3 regions of the Limibacter armeniacum genome follow, and region 3 is predicted to be linked to each of the others. Evidence: riboswitches for the same ligand, from Rfam matches in the RefSeq annotation. Region 3 holds a riboswitch; each other region holds the start of a gene.

Region 1 (5,510 bases), on a different contig from region 3:
TTGCCTTTGGCGCTATCTTAGGTGGTGTATTGGCGGTGAATTTTATGAATGGTGCTGAAGGTGCCGAAATCTCAGCACAAACTGTAGCTGACCTCAAGGCATTGGGAGTTGCTTCTTCAGGTGAATCACTATTGCCAAAAGAGTTTTTTAACCTTGAGTTCCTTCTTACATGGAAAGGTTTGGTGATGTTGATTGGAGGAGGTTTTATGGTAGGATTTGGTGCACGATACGCTGGTGGCTGTACTTCAGGACATGCTATCAGTGGACTTTCAAACCTTCAGTTACCTTCTTTGATCGCAGTAATAGGATTCTTTATTGGGGGGCTTATCATGACACATCTTTTAATGCCACTTATTCTAGGTTAAGATTAATTTATCAATATGAAATTCAAGATAGGAATTAGATATATACTGATTGGTGTATTGTTCGGTATTGTCATGACCAAGTCGGAAGCGGTATCATGGTTCAGAATACAGGAGATGTTTAGGTTTCAGTCATTTCATATGTATGGAATCATTGGATCCGCATTGTTGACTGGGATTGTCATAACGGCAGTCATCAAAAGGTTTGGTATCCGTGATGTTTATGGTGAAACAATAAAATTCCATGACAAGGAAAAGAGTATTTCAAGATACTTGATTGGGGGTACCATTTTCGGATTGGGTTGGGCATTGACAGGTGCATGTCCAGGACCAATGTTTGTTTTACTTGGACATGGCTTCCTGATTATGTTTATAGTAATTTTGAGTGCAATTACAGGGACTTTTGTCTACGGTCTTTTGAGGGATAAGCTTCCTCATTGACATTCAGTTTAGTTGTGATTTTGTGCAAAAAAGAATACCCCGGCAATTTGCCGGGGTATCTTTATTTAATAAAGGTACTGAGGTATGAACAATAGAAAAGTTTATAAAGTGTGATGTGTGTTTTATTGATCATTTTTGGATGACAGTTCTTTTTCAGAGCTTCTTGGTCTGTAGAGCATCGTTCTGATCTTGTTAGAACCTTCTGTTGTGATCAGGCATCTGTTGCCACTTACAAATTCAAGGTAATGTGTTTCTCTCGAGCTTCTGACAGCAATCTTATTACTTTGCATGATCTCGATTTTGTAAGTGCGAGATTTTTTGATCGCCCCCAAATAAACCCTGTCGCAGTAAATACCTAACCATTTACGGGCAATTGGTCTTACCAAAAGGTTAAATTCATTGAAGAATGCGATTACTTTCTCGTCGTTTTCTGTATTGACATCGAACTCATTGATATTGAATTTGAACATGTCATACCCGATATAAGCCATTTCATAACCTGTTTTACGCTCTGTTATAAGTAGCCAGTCTCCAAAGTCCTTGGTCACTTCAAAGTTTTCTTCCATGAACACAGCTGTTTCATAGATTTCGGAAGGCACTTCGAGCCTCATTTTTACGGCTTCCTTTTCAGTGTAATAAGGCATTTCATAATCAAGTGGGTCAGCATCAATCAAGAATCTTTTGACGGTAGCAAAGGTTGAAGCCAATTCTGTTTGATCCCTTAACCTTGCAGATTCAAGCTTTTCGAGAAAAGTCTGAGATTCCTTTCTCATGATTAGGTCAGGTCTAAGTTCAGGATATGCGGCGACTTCCTGTGCCAGTCTTTTTTCAATTTCTAGTATTTCTGCTGCATCGGCATCAAAAGCCGTTTTAAGTTCTTCTACTTGGTCTTCATCTTCCCATATCTCTTCTTCTCCAAAACCACTTTTTAGGTTAGGGTCAATATAATCATCGTCCTCTTCTGGGGCTGTTATAACAGGAGCTACTAAGGAGTTTTTCTGTGGTTTGGAGTCATTTTTAGCTAAATCTTCTTGGCTGCCTTTTTGACCTTTCTTTTTCCTTTTGGCATAGTCAAAATTACCCATAATTCCTGCACGGTGATTAACATATGCCAAAGGGGAATTCATAAAGTTTTTGAGAGATACTGAAGTAACGGTTTTTCCATTGTCTTTTACTTTTACCCATCCACCTGTGGCTACATTTGGGATGGTAACTAGACGTCCATTTCTTACTGGGTGTACAACCACTCCATTAGTGGTTTTGATTACAATTTCTGTGTTATCAACTTCACCTGATTTGTCAATGAAAATTGTATAAACACCTTGGTTTTCAGAGATAAGCAATACCCCGTCCCATTGAGGGGTAGGGCTGTTTTGTGCAACAGCGGATAAGCCAAATGCGCAAAAAGCCAATAGAATAGCAAAGCGAATCATGGTAGTGAGGGTTGCTGGTTGTGTAATTGATTATTGTGGTATAGCTGTATTGTTTGATTTAATTGTGTTTCCTGATTTCAGAACTGAAAATGAAAGCTTATTTGAATAGAAAAGTATGGGCGCGCAGAATTAGTGGTGTTAATTAAAATTCTTACAAGCGGATAGTTCTGAAGTAAGTAGGCCTAAAGAAGTGCCTTTGTGATTTGTTACATCCAAAGTACGCAATTTTAAGTAAAAATCACAGATGTGTAAGGTTTGAGGTGTTTTTGAATAAAATTTAGTTAATGAGTTGAAATCACATCATTAATAGTAGTTAGTGTTGTGTTATTTTAAGATTATGGGAGAGGTGTTTGTCAGGGGATAACGAATAAAGGTAAATTTAGGAGGAAAGAGACTGTAAACTCACAGGTAAGCAATACCTGAAGTGTAACTTATTTTTTTAATAATGGTGAACGAAAGGTATTGAATGTTACACATTGAAAGTAAACGTAAACTGTGAGCTTTTGTATTGATTTAAGAAATGTTAATACTGAGTAGAGTCATTAGAATTGAAAAAGATTTTTATTTATCTGCCGATTATTTTTAATTTTGCATCGTGCTTATTGAGAAAGACTGAGAGAACGGGCTCTGTGAAGTCTTAGCAACCTGCAATTCTTTGAATCATTTTTTCAAATTGAACAAGGTGCTAATTCCCGCCCTGGAGGTGTCCAGGAAAAATGAGTACGGTATGTTATGTACCGGCAAGCGCTCTTTGCCGGTATCTTGATTCCTGCCTTACTACTCAATTCCAGTTATTCTTGATAACACCCTGATCGAACAGACAAATGTCTGACAGGTTTGGCTATGCAGTTGGCTAGCCGTAATTGCGATTAATTCTAGAGCCATTTAACTATTATTCATGAAAGCAGATATCAGAAAGCAGGCCGAGGAAAGGGTGCTGATCCTGGATGGAGCCATGGGAACCATGATCCAGCGACACAAATTGACAGAAGAGGATTTTAGAGGGACTCGCTTTGCCAGTCATGCTAGTGACCTGAAAGGTAACAATGACCTACTGTCCATTACAAGACCTGACATTATCAAGGAAATACATCGACTGTACTTTGAGGCTGGCGCTGACATTGTAGAGACCAACACTTTTAGTGGTACCAGTATAGCCATGGCTGATTACCAGATGGAAGATCTGGTATATGAACTCAACTATGCTTCAGCAGCAATAGCAAAAGAAGTAGCTGATGAGCTTACAGCTAAGGAGCCTCATAAACCAAGATATGTAGCTGGCTCAATTGGACCAACCAACAGAACGGCTTCCATCTCTCCAGATGTAAATGATCCAGGTTATCGTGCCATCAATTTTGACCAACTGGTAGAAGCATACTATGAGCAAGTACAGGCATTGGTAGAAGGAGGAGCAGATATCCTTTTGGTAGAGACTGTTTTTGATACGCTTAACTGTAAGGCAGCCCTTTTTGCAATTGACCAATATTTTGAGGATGTAAAAAATGGCAATCTAGTGGACAGACGTCCTAGAGGCAGGGAAGAGGAGTTTCCAAACCTGTCAGTAGGGGTTGACCTTCCAATTATGGTTTCCGGTACGATTACAGATGCTTCTGGACGTACACTTTCCGGTCAGGTAGCAGAAGCTTTCTGGAACTCAATCCGTCATGCAAACCTGTTTAGTGTTGGTTTGAACTGTGCCCTAGGTGCCGACTTGTTGAGACCCTACATTCAAGAGTTATCTCGTGTAGCCAATGTCAATATTTCTGCACACCCAAATGCAGGATTGCCCAATGAGTTTGGTCAGTACGATCAGACAGCGAAAGAGATGGCTGACATTGTTGATAGCTTTAAAGGATTGGTAAATATCATTGGGGGTTGTTGTGGTACAACACCAGATCACATCCATGATATTGCTGAGACATTTAAAACGGCAGCACCTAGAACAATACCTAAGCACAAGCCTTTCATGAATTTGAGTGGTTTGGAACCGGTTACCATTAAGCCAGACAGCATGTTTGTCAATATTGGTGAGCGAACCAATGTGGCAGGTTCCCTTAAATTCAAGAGACTGATTAAGGAAGAGCAATTTGATGAGGCTTTGGAGATCGCCCGTACGCAGGTAGAAGGTGGTGCACAGGTGATTGACATCAATATGGATGACGGAATGTTGGAGTCAAAAGAGTGTATGGTTAGGTTCCTGAACCTGATTGCCTCTGAGCCTGACATTGCACGTTTGCCAATCATGATTGACTCCTCAAAATGGGAAGTGATTGAAGCTGGACTTAAATGTATTCAGGGTAAGGGTGTTGTAAACTCTATTTCCCTAAAAGAAGGAGATGATGCATTTAAGGATAATGCCCGAAAAGTATTACGTTATGGCGCTGCTGTAGTGGTGATGGCCTTTGACGAAAAGGGGCAGGCAGATTCATATGAAAGAAGAATTGAGATTTGTAAAAGGTCTTACGATATATTGGTCAACGAAGTAGGCTTCCCTCCAGAAGACATCATTTTTGACCCTAATATCCTGACTGTTGCTACAGGTATAGAGGAGCACGACAACTACGGTGTTGACTTTATCGAAGCTACAAGATGGATCAAGCAAAACCTGCCTCATGCTAAGGTGAGTGGAGGTGTTAGTAATATCTCCTTCTCATTCCGTGGTAATAACGTTGTACGTGAAGCCATGCACTCCGCATTCCTATATCATGCCATCAAGGCAGGTTTGGATATGGGTATTGTAAATGCTGGAATGATTGAGGTGTATGAGGAGATTCCTAAGGAATTGCTCGAAAGAGTTGAGGATGTCATCTTGAACAGAAGATCCGATGCAACTGAAAGACTGTTGGAACTGGCTGAAACGGTAAAGGGTGATGGTAAGAAAGTAGAAGTTGACCTTTCTTGGAGAGAGACAACAGTTCAGGAAAGACTTTCACATGCATTGGTAAAAGGAATTGTTGATTTCATCGATGAAGATGTAGAAGAAGCACGACAGCAATTTGACCGACCAATTCAGGTGATTGAAGGGCCACTAATGGACGGTATGAATATCGTAGGAGACCTGTTTGGAGAAGGTAAAATGTTCTTGCCTCAGGTGGTGAAGTCTGCTCGTGTAATGAAAAAGGCCGTTGCTTACCTGATTCCTTTTATTGAAGAAGAAAAGAGAAAGAATCCTCAGCTTTCTGCACGTAAAACTGCCGGTAAAATTCTGATGGCGACAGTGAAAGGTGATGTCCATGATATTGGTAAAAATATCGTTGGAGTAGTCTTGGCCTGT
Region 2 (5,510 bases), on a different contig from region 3:
ACGATTACTTTAGCCAGTACTTTAAAAAAACTGATGAAGAGCTGAATAAGCCTATTGAGTGTAATGGAAAAGTGGTTACAATAGGCAGGGACTATGGTTGTAACGCTATGGAGGTGGCTCAGCAGCTTGTGGATAAACTCAATACAAATGAGATGTTTTTTGGTCATCCAAGAAGGTGGCAGGTAGTGGACAGTGAGGTGATAAGGGCTGTAGGAAAAGAGATGAAAATGAACCTTGATCGTGTGACAGATCTGAGTACACCCCAAAGGAAAGGACTGGTGGATCAGCTATTGAGTGCATTCAATGAATATCAGCCTCATAAGGAGTTGAAAAGGGCAATGGGAGGCGTTATTTCTGCTTATATGGAGAGAGGGAATGTGGTGTTTGTTGGACGCGGTGCTGGCTTCTTTGCTGAAGAAAGTGTCAATGTACTAAATGTAAAGTTGTTTGCTCCTCTTAGGTATAGGGTCAGGATGCTGATGCAAAAGGAAGGTATGAGTGAAGATAAGGCGATTGAGCTTGTAGAACTGATGGATGATAAAAGGAGCAGGTTTAATGAGTTTCTGTCAGGGGCAAGTGAGCTTCATTATGATATTTTGCTTGACCGCTCAAGGATAAGCACCAATGGGATCGTCAATATGCTATATTCAACGCTTGAAGAGATGCCGGAATTTTAAAGGTAAAACCCTGTTCAGTTTATGCATGAACAGGGTTTTTTGTTGCTATTCTTCAAATAATGGTGAAGATAAATATCTGTCGCCTCGGTCACATACAATAAATACGACAACCCCTTCCTCTAATTCTTCAGCTACTCGAAGTGCAGCTACGGCAGCACCTCCACTACTCATTCCTGAAAATATACTTTCTTCCTTAGCCAGTTTACGAGCCATCGTTGAAGCCTCTTCCTGAGAGATGTCAATGATTCTGTCGACTCTTTCAGGTTCAAATATGGCAGGTAAGTATGCTTCTGGCCATCTTCTGATGCCTGGAATCCGAGAACCTTCAGTTGGTTGCGTACCTACAATCTGAACGTTTGGGTTTTGCTCTTTCAGGTAACGGGACACACCCATAATAGTACCTGTTGTTCCCATAGCAGATACAAAGTGTGTGATTTTTCCTTCTGTTGCTTCCCATATCTCAGGTCCTGTGTGACGATAATGAGCCTTGTAGTTGTCAGGATTGCCAAACTGATTAAGCATAAGGTATTCTCCTGTCGCTGCTTTTTCTCTTGCAAGGTCAATAGAACCTTCCATTGATCGCTCAGAAGGCGTAAGGATTACTTTGGCACCATATGCTTGCATGGTTTTGACCCGTTCTGCTGTGGCATGCTCAGGCATAATCAGTTCAATTTCTACACCAACTGCTTTAGCAATCATGGCAAGTGCAATTCCTGTATTGCCGCTGGTGGCTTCAACCAGTTTCATTCCTGGTTTCAGTTCACCTCTGTCAATAGCCCCTTGTATCATACTGAGAGCAGGTCTGTCTTTGACACTACCGCCGGGGTTATGACCTTCTAATTTTCCATAAACCTTAACATTTGGGTTAAGGTTTAGATGTGTAACCTCTACTAATGGGGTGGATCCTACCAAGTCAAGGATTGATGGCATAATATATTTTCTTTGTGTTTTGAATTCAATTTAACGCTGTCACTGTTATAAATTCTATATTCAATTGAAGAAAAGCATACTTCAAATTAGATCAATTCATAATTGAATGCTAAAGAATTTATTTATTGTATCAAATAATAGAGCTTCCTGAGTTGCTAATTTTCCACTCCCTTTCTTATCGATAGCCTAGTTGTTATATAGGGTATTGAGGCAAATTTACGCATGTCATCTGTTTCTATCCAATTTATGAAATCAGAAACTGTCTGTAATCTTTGTACCTATTTGATAATCTAGGTGATAGAGTTATACCGTTTCTTGTTACAGTTTGTAAGTTTGCTAGCTATAATCATTATCAAGGCTTTTTTGTTTTGAATTTTTTGTATTCAGCTAGTTCATTGGTAAGAGAAAAGTAGGATAAGCTTTTTCTCATCGAAGCTTTTGGTATAGCTCCTTAGGATTAAAATAAATCTTAATTTTTTTGTGATGTTGTTTGGTTTTTTTCAGAAATGGTCAGTATGTTTGTGGCACATACAGTCAATTACCTCACATCTGAAGTAATTGGTTTATAAAGAAGAGGCGAGAGACTAGGCTTTAAGACCCTCTAGCAACCCCCTCACTCGTGGGAAAGGTGCTAATTCCTAGCCTAAGTTTTTAGGACATATAAACTAATTAGGCATCATGAAAGCATTTAAAATTCTTTTTGTTGACGCAGCAGCGTTGACCCAATTTTTTGCATCTCGCAACACGTACAATTTCTCATACCGAATGTGTATGCGAATGCGAATGTGTAGCTAATCGCACATACACTCCCCACACCTCCGTTTCCATCTCCTAAGATGTATTGTTACGTTTCGCACCAAGTGACGCGCGGCTTGGTACAGGCGTTTCTTTATCCTTAGCACAAGCAGGAGGCTCGTTTTGGTCTACAAAACGTGTTTTAAGAACCATTGTACCATTTTATTAAAATCCAAAGAGCCATGTCAGATAATAAATTAAGATTCGAAACACTACAAGTGCATGCAGGTCAGGAAGTTGAAGCTACTACGAATGCCCGTGCAGTACCGATTTACCAAACTACATCTTACACATTCAACGATGCAGAACATGGTGCTAACCTGTTTGCCTTGAAAAAGTTTGGCAATATCTACACTCGAATCATGAACCCAACAACGGATGTGTTTGAGAAGCGAATCGCTGCACTTGAAGGCGGAGTGGCAGCACTTGCAGTAGCTTCAGGACAGGCAGCGCAGTTTATTGCACTGAATAACCTTTGTGAGTCAGGAGATAATATTGTTTCTACAACATACCTATATGGCGGAACTTATAATCAGTTTAAAGTGTCTTTCAAAAGGTTAGGCATTGGGGTGAGGTTTGCAGAAGGTGATGATGCAGAGAGTTTTGAGAAGCTGATTGATGAGCGTACCAAAGCACTGTATCTGGAAACTATTGGGAACCCACAGTTTAATATTCCAGACTTTGAAGCAATCGCAAAAGTTGCGCAGAAACATAATATTCCATTGGTGGTAGACAATACTTTTGGAGCAGGGGGGTACTTGTTCCGACCTATTGACCATGGTGCCAATGTTGTAACGGCTTCGGCTACGAAATGGATTGGTGGACACGGAACATCAATTGGTGGAGTCATAGTAGATGCGGGTAATTTCAACTGGGCAAATGGTAAGTTTCCTCAGTTTACAGAACCATCAGAAGGATACCATGGATTGAAGTTCTGGGAAGTTTTTGGAGAGGGTGGTCCATTTGGAAATATAGCTTTCGCAATCAGAGCGAGGGTAGAGGGACTGAGAGATTTTGGTCCAGCATTGAGTCCATTCAATTCCTTCCTTTTATTACAAGGTTTAGAAACACTTTCTCTTCGTGTACAAAGACATGTTGATAATGCTTTGGCTTTGGCAGAGTGGTTAGCATCACATGATGCAGTTGAGTCAGTGAATTACCCAGGCCTGAAAACAAGTCCATACCATGAGCTTGCGAAGAAATACCTGACAAATGGTTTTGGAGCAGTATTGTCATTTGAAGTAAAAGGAGGAAAAGAAGTTGCCAAAGACTTTATCAGTCAGCTAAATCTGGCAAGTCACTTGGCTAATGTAGGAGATGCTAAAACACTGATTATTCATCCAGCGTCAACTACGCACCAACAGCTTTCAGATGAAGAGCAGGTGGCAGCTGGAGTTACCTCTGGATTGTTGAGAGTATCTGTAGGAATTGAACATATAGAAGATATCAAAAGTGATTTTCAGCAGGCATTTGAAAAAGTTAGCCTGACTGTTAGCTAATAATAAATATACCACTTGCCATGTAGCGGCTAGCATGGCAGGTGGTTTGGAACGAGAACCGAGATAAGATACAAAAGATGGAAGCGCATTATTTTCACTACAATGAGGATTTCCAGTTGGAATCCGGAGATCAGCTTAAAGGCTTTACGCTTAAGTACTGTACGTTTGGAAAACCTAACCATGACTTTTCGAATGTGGTATGGGTTTGCCATGCACTTACAGGAAATGCAGAAGTGACAGACTGGTGGGCAGGACTTTTTGGAGATGGAAGTCTTTTTAATCCTGACGAACATTTTGTGATCTGTGCAAACGTCTTGGGGTCTTGTTATGGTTCTACTGGACCTTTGTCTATCAATCCTGATACAGGAGAGCCTTATTTCCATGCTTTTCCTCAGCTTACAATCAGAGATATTGTAAATGCATTGGATTTGTTACGTGAGAGCTTAGGCATCACACATATTCAGACATTGATTGGAGGGTCGTTAGGTGGGCAGCAGGCAATCGAATGGGCTTTGAAACGCCCTAGACTGATGGAAAACCTGATTCTGGCAGCGACCAATGCAGTACATTCACCGTGGGGTGTGGCTTTTAATGAAACACAGCGTCTGGCTTTGGAAGCTGACCCGACTTGGCTTGAAAATAATGAGAAAGCAGGGCAGAATGGGTTGAAAGCTGCACGTGCAATTGCCATGCTTTCATACAGAAACTACAACACGTATGATGTAACTCAACAAGAAGGAACAAATGAAAATATAGATGAGTTTAGAGCTTCTTCTTACCAGCGTTATCAGGGCGAAAAGTTACTCAGTAGGTTTAATGCTTATTCATACTGGTCGCTTTCCAAAGCAATGGACTCACATAATGTAGCAAGAGGAAGAGGTAGCTTACAGGATGCTCTCCAAAATATTGAAGCTTATACCCATGTGATTGGGGTAACAACGGATATTTTATTTCCTGTATCGGAGCAAAGGTTTATCGCTCGGTATGTGCCTAATGTGACGTATGAAGAAATCAACTCCACATACGGTCACGACGGTTTTTTGGTTGAGACCGAAAAAATTGCATCAGCCATAAAAGCTTTTTTCAGACATAAAGACAAAAAAAAATTAGTATATGACCAAGGATGTTAACATTGGACTTTTTGGATTTGGTTGCGTTGGTAAAGGACTTTATGACGTGCTGAATAATAGCCGCAATTTTTCGGCAGACATTTCTAAAATTGTAGTAAAGAACCGCAATAAGAAAAGGTCTCTTCCAGAATATGCATTTACTTATGATAAAAGTGATGTACTGAATGATGAGCGTATCAATTTGGTTACAGAGCTAATTGATGATGTAAATGAGGCATATGATATCGTGACTCAGGCGCTTAAAAATGGTAAGAATGTAGTAAGTGCCAACAAGAAAATGATCGCTGAAAACCTTGAAGAGCTTGTTGCTTTACAGCGCGAACATGGTACATCATTACTTTATGAAGCATCGGCATGTGCAAGTATTCCGATTATCAGGACTTTAGAAGAGTATTATGATAATGAGTTACTGCATTCTGTAAGAGGGATTTTCAATGGTTCATCCAATTACATTTTAACCAAGATGTTTGAGGAAGGTG
Region 3 (5,510 bases):
ACATCATTGGAATTTGTGAATTGTCATTCCAGTTTGTTTTGCATTGGACAATTCCCACTTCATAAGATTCATAGTCCCTATTAGACAAAAAATCCAGAGCTCTCTTTTTGTTTGTAAGTCCTTTACTGTTACTGATCTTAAATCGTCCCTTACTGTCTGTTAATTCTATATCATTGATGGGGCGAGTATACTCGTCCCTATCTGGGAAGACAATAACAGTGATATCCGATTCTGTATTACATTTAAAATTGACATAGTTTACTGTAATCGCCCGTCTTACAGGTTCAGGGACTTCACTCATTTTTTTAAATGCAACAACACGGCTTCCAATACTGCACATATTGATATACCAAGTTATTAGACATTCCCAAGCAGTCCCTCCTCCAGATAAAGTATCTTGGGACCTACCAGGTTCTGTAGTTGTCTGAAAAATTTCAGAAAGATGATCCCCTAAGTCAATCAGTTTTTCAGCTGTTATTTCATCTCCCAATTTATTCTCAATCTCCACTTGCCAACGCTCCCAGTGCTTTTCGAAGCTTTCCACTTTAAACAGTTGATCAATAGTTCTTTTTCTCAAAGATTCGATTAAATTCATCATTTTAGTTTTTAGTTTTTTTACAAAAGTTATAGCTCAATATCCTCTACCGAGCCAAAAAGCTTTTCCCTGTCTTTTGCTGATTTAAGCCTGAAGGCATGCCCCTTGTCCTTATAGCCTGTCCTATCCGGTAGCACTCTCCCTCTCCAGTCATAAGTGACAATTCCCTGGTCGATCAGTGAAATGAACTGGGAAAAAATTGGTCGTTGCGTCAATTGCACCTTCGTGTACTGGAAGTGGATCTCCCCTTCTATAAGCTTGTGTTCGCCAACCACCCACAACGTTTTGGGGTGCTTGTTATAGAGCGCTTCCTTAAGGGTCTCGTACTCCCAGTAGCAGGTGTCAATGTTTACATCAAGCTGTCCAGCCTTCTGTACCAGCAAGTTCTTGTCTGGAATACTTTGTAAGAAAAGACCTTGTGCATTCGGGGTATTACTTACCGTCACATACAAGTCTTGGTACCCTGGGTACTTTTTACTTTGGTAGCCATGGGTCAGCATCATATCTGTAGCCGTTGGTACAGGGCTAATGTCCCAGTTAGGTACCTTACTGAAAAGTGTATCCTTTGTCTTGGTTGCCGCTCTTTTTGCCTTGATCTCAATCTCTCCCATGTAGTCAGCATTCTTGAGGTTGTTCACCGGAATCCCCAGCGCTTTTTCCAATGTTTCTCCCACATCCTTTGGATTCAGCTTGTGAGGGCTTACACTTCTTATCCACTGTCCTTTTATTTTTCTCAGTTCGCTTATCAGGGTGCCAACATAATCCTCAGCTGTTTCAGGCTCCCCAAAATAGGATAGTAGCATACCCTCAAAGCCCTCTGTATCCCGGAGAGGAATAGCAATCACCTGTCCCTTGTAGACAGTGAAGTATACCAAGTCATTGGATTGCGCATAACGGGGCAGGCGTGATGGCCAGAATCGGGGGTCCCCCTTCTTGGTATTCGGCCGGTAGTAGCTGGTCCTCTGCTCAGCCACTTCGCTCTGTGATAAGATGGCGGTATTGTAGTAGACCTTTCCCTCATCGCCCTGAGGCATTGTACTAAAATCCACAACTCTCCCTTGCTTGAGGATTTCCCTCAACTCCCCTGAGGCGTCAATAATACTTTTCTTTAGCATTGTTTCCGTCATCCGGATCAGGCTAAACTCTTCCCTACAGTATTTCTGGATAATCTCAATTAGGCGTTCTTCCCCCTCATTGGGGATAAAAAATGGATTCACGTTTAAGTTGGTTTAGCTTTTACAATTGGTTTGCATTATAGCAATAAATAGTATTATTCTCATACCTTGATCATATCAACCAAGCTATCTAGCACTTTCAGGGTCCTTTCTTTGTCATACCTAATAGCACACTCCCAAACCGTCATCACATTCCACCCTTCCCTCAACAAGTCCATACGGTGGCTAATGTCATTGGCTCGGTTCCGAGCGATTTTCCAACGCCAAAACTCTGTGTTGGTCTTGGGCAGCTTGTAGTACTTGCAGTCTTGGTGCCCATGCCAGAAGCAGCCATGGACAAAGATCACGGTCTTGTACTTGGGTAACACGATGTCAGGTTTGCCAGGCAGGACTTTGCCCCTGTACCTGCCGTGCAGCCGGAAGCGGAAGCCATGGCGGTGCAGGTAGCGCCTCACAATCAGCTCAGGCCTCGTATCCTTGCCCTTGATCGAGGCCATGATCCTGCTGCGTACTTCGGGGCTAAACTTGTCGGGCATCGCTTTTTGGAAGAGAAGTTACGAAATTCACTTCTTTCTCCCCCTTTTTTCGTCTTCAAGCTCCTTGTTGGACTTGGCAATCCTCTTTTTAAGAGCCCTTATATCAAGCCACGAAGGCACTCCCATAACAACTGTTACTATAAACATAACCCTTAGATCTGTCATGTAATCCGTGACAGGCGAGGTCAGCCATTCAATGAACCAGTAATATACCTTTTCCATGGTATTGAAGTCTTGTTTCAGTAAAAATGAAGGGGGGCCTTCCTCCCAATCGAAGTCAGGCCCATGCAAGAGGAATCAGTTCTCAATCGAAAGCTTTCCCTCTTTCAGCTTGATACACCGGTCAAATGATATACAATTGCCCCCAAACAGCAGTTGGCAGCTATTCAGGTTGTAGATGGGCCATAATTCCAGGTAGGAAGACTGACACACTATCTTCGATGCCAGCGAAGGGTCACGTGAGATCAACTCTCCTGCAAGGGCAATCATATATGCCCCCTTTCTTGTGGCAAATCCCTTGTTGCCCACGAGTCTGTTAAAGTACCCAACCAGTTGCTCGGTACTGTCACGGTGTAGCGTCAAGCGACACTCCTTGATTAGTTCTGTAAATGATTGTGTTGCCATTACCATTCTAGTTTTGTTGTGAAAAATAAACCAAATGGCATCAGGAAATGGGAAGGAAAATAGTGAGGCGCATTTTTTTGTCCTGCTCCAAAAGAGGTTCGGACCACATCGCACTGGACCACCGTGGCTTGTCTTGCTCGGTTGGTATCCCCTTCCATGGGATTCTTGATGCTACTGTAAGTATAGGATTCTTTTTATAATTAATCCAAAATATTTTTATAAATACCTCTACCAAGAAGTTCTTCGGGAAATCTGATGATAATAAAAAGGACAATCCTAATAAGTAAGGTTGAGGATAACCGGAATATGAGTCATCCCGAGTTATTATTGGGATGACTCATATTTATCAATTACACAGCCTTATTCTGTACTGGAGTCACTTTTACATAGTCCATGAACTTACGAAGTTTGTCCATAATGATCGGTGTAGAAACAACAAACTTCTCCCCTTGTACCCAAAATTCAATATAGGTAGACGAGATACTCCCCTTCGCTTTTCTATAGCTAATGAATAAATCTTTTGATACAGTATAGTCATGATAAACTTCCTCGTTTCTTAGAGGTTTTTCTTTATTAATCTTCTCCTGAAGGATTTGATAGTTTTGTAAAATAGCTTTACACTGCTCTAATGTCAGTTCTATATAAGTAATGTCTGCTATTCTTGTCTGATCAGTCTCGAATTGCTTCCGGTCCGGATAATATTTATCGGCACCGATTACCAATTTTGAAATATCCCTATATTTATAACCTGTGAGTTCTAAATAAGAATTACTATTATATGATTTACCCTTAAATACAGTATAGGTTCTAATCGTACTATACTCTCCTTCTGTGTGCTTCTCTACATTGGTTTTGATATACTGTTCTGTAATGTATCTAGTTTGCATACAACCAGTAAGTAATGCTACCATCGACAAGGAGATGAGTGCTTTTCTCATTATTAGTTTTAGTTTTAAAATGATTATAAAAAATATGATTTAATAAGTGTTCTTGAAATAATACAACTACAATAGTATCATTAAAGTAGCCTACTTTTCTTACAAATACTTTAAACCCATCGCCACATGTCCCGATCTTTATTAGATCTATGATCACCGCAATAGCCAAGGATAAGCATAAAAAAACAGCCTGAAACGATCGTGTATCAGGCTGCTTTTATAACCGATCAAGCGGCTTGTCAATACGCTATTCCTTTACCTTGTGCATGTCCAGGTAGAACTTCTTCTCGCCTTCATTCCCCACCAGCAGCTTGAAGTGATCATAACTTTCGCTATACTGCTGTATCACCCCGCATTTCCTAAAATCCTGGTCCTGCTCTCCTTTTACATACAGTACGGAGTCCTGCTCTACCTTGTAGGTCAGTTCATGCGTTTTCTTCATCGGCTCATCGCTGAAAGCCATGGCAAAATCGACCAGCCCCCCATCCATATGTACAACTGCCCGATTCCCTTCGTAGAAACTGAACTCCATTTCGACAGAAGAGAGTGCCATCACCATCAACCCTTGCCCCATTTTCTCCCAACCGTCCTTTTCCTCTTGAGTGCCGAGTGCCTCAGTCACAAAAGGAGTCAGGTCCACCTTGTATCTGCCCTGCAGCTTGTCACTGTCAAATACACCGGAATCTTTCTCACTTATATTACATGCGGCTGTGAGCAGAACCAGTAAAAGAAGTAGCCACCTACTCATTACTATCTGTTTTGGATGCCTGTATCATGGAAATGTTCCGGGCCATGTCCTCATCCCTTTCCTTCTTCTCCAGCTGGTCTATCTGAGCGAACAGCTTGGCATTGTAACGACTCACTTTGCCAGGTATCAGGAAAAGGTCAATCAAGGCCCAAACCCCTACGCCCCCAAGCGTAAACCAGTACAGGAACTGGATGCCCCACATCCCGAGGTAAGCATAATGGGCCCCAAAAAAGAACCAGAACAGATAGGTCGTGCCCGTTGATTTTACTTTCGATTGCAGATAGTGCTTGTTCATACTTTTAAGGTTTTTGCAGGCTTCTCAAAGTCCTTTGCATGTGTTGCCGGACAATGAAAGGCCTCCGATAGATGATAATAGTTTTAAGTTGCTTTAATTGGATAATTAAGTTTTTTTGTTCGGATTCCACCCTGTTCACTTTATCAATGCCCTGTTTTATTTGACAATCACATCGCCTAGCTTTACAAAAAAAACAATAGTGTTCACACTCCCCGCCATTCCTGAGGCCCCTTCTCCTCATCCGGCGCAAAGTCACACTCCTTGCACCGCTCCTGCTCCGCATCGATAAACCACTGGCCTTCCTCCAGCTCACTGGTAAGGTAAATCCGGTATTCTGTCGGACATACCGCCGTTTGAATCCCTAGAATTGGCTGCTGCTCCAGGCGCATATAGCAGTCCCCAGTCCGTGCTTTGGTGCGCCGCAGCTCCTTGCCGTTGTAGTAGAAAACAATCTGACGGGGTTCTGTCAACCTGATCAGCAAGGTCATGTCCATCTCGGTGCTGTTATTTTGGATAAACAGGCGGCATGGGCGGTGAAGGCTGCGGTTTACCCCATCTTGGCAAATGGCAGCTAACGGTAATAGAAATAACAGTAACAA

What was found. A riboswitch is a leader RNA that binds a small molecule or an ion and turns the genes downstream of it on or off. The one in region 3 is predicted to bind S-adenosylmethionine.
Region 1: linked by a shared signal. The riboswitch ahead of metH (methionine synthase) and the one ahead of V6R21_RS05740 (hypothetical protein) in region 3 are both predicted to bind S-adenosylmethionine.
Region 2: linked by a shared signal. The riboswitch ahead of V6R21_RS10635 (O-acetylhomoserine aminocarboxypropyltransferase/cysteine synthase family protein) and the one ahead of V6R21_RS05740 (hypothetical protein) in region 3 are both predicted to bind S-adenosylmethionine.

The regions. Positions count from the first base shown of each region.
Region 1 covers NZ_JBAJNO010000008.1:2,520,633-2,526,142, reverse strand. The annotation lists gene V6R21_RS16265 (YeeE/YedE family protein) at 1-365, shown strand, start outside; gene V6R21_RS16260 (DUF6691 family protein) at 381-803, shown strand; gene V6R21_RS16255 (hypothetical protein) at 926-2,236, opposite strand; SAM riboswitch class I at 2,833-2,959, shown strand; gene metH (methionine synthase) at 3,135-5,510, shown strand, end outside.
Region 2 covers NZ_JBAJNO010000008.1:1,155,917-1,161,426, forward strand. The annotation lists gene V6R21_RS10625 (cytidylate kinase-like family protein) at 1-677, shown strand, start outside; gene cysM (cysteine synthase CysM) at 723-1,607, opposite strand; SAM riboswitch class I at 2,168-2,274, shown strand; gene V6R21_RS10635 (O-acetylhomoserine aminocarboxypropyltransferase/cysteine synthase family protein) at 2,585-3,901, shown strand; gene metX (homoserine O-acetyltransferase MetX) at 3,943-5,031, shown strand; gene V6R21_RS10645 (homoserine dehydrogenase) at 5,015-5,510, shown strand, end outside.
Region 3 covers NZ_JBAJNO010000007.1:29,784-35,293, reverse strand. The annotation lists gene V6R21_RS05760 (hypothetical protein) at 1-598, opposite strand, end outside; gene V6R21_RS05755 (MvaI/BcnI family restriction endonuclease) at 625-1,812, opposite strand; gene V6R21_RS05750 (very short patch repair endonuclease) at 1,872-2,306, opposite strand; gene V6R21_RS05745 (hypothetical protein) at 2,334-2,528, opposite strand; gene V6R21_RS05740 (hypothetical protein) at 2,604-2,930, opposite strand; SAM-I-IV-variant riboswitch at 2,994-3,107, opposite strand; gene V6R21_RS05735 (hypothetical protein) at 3,281-3,868, opposite strand; gene V6R21_RS05730 (hypothetical protein) at 4,116-4,616, opposite strand; gene V6R21_RS05725 (TM2 domain-containing protein) at 4,609-4,911, opposite strand; gene V6R21_RS05720 (hypothetical protein) at 5,115-5,510, opposite strand, start outside.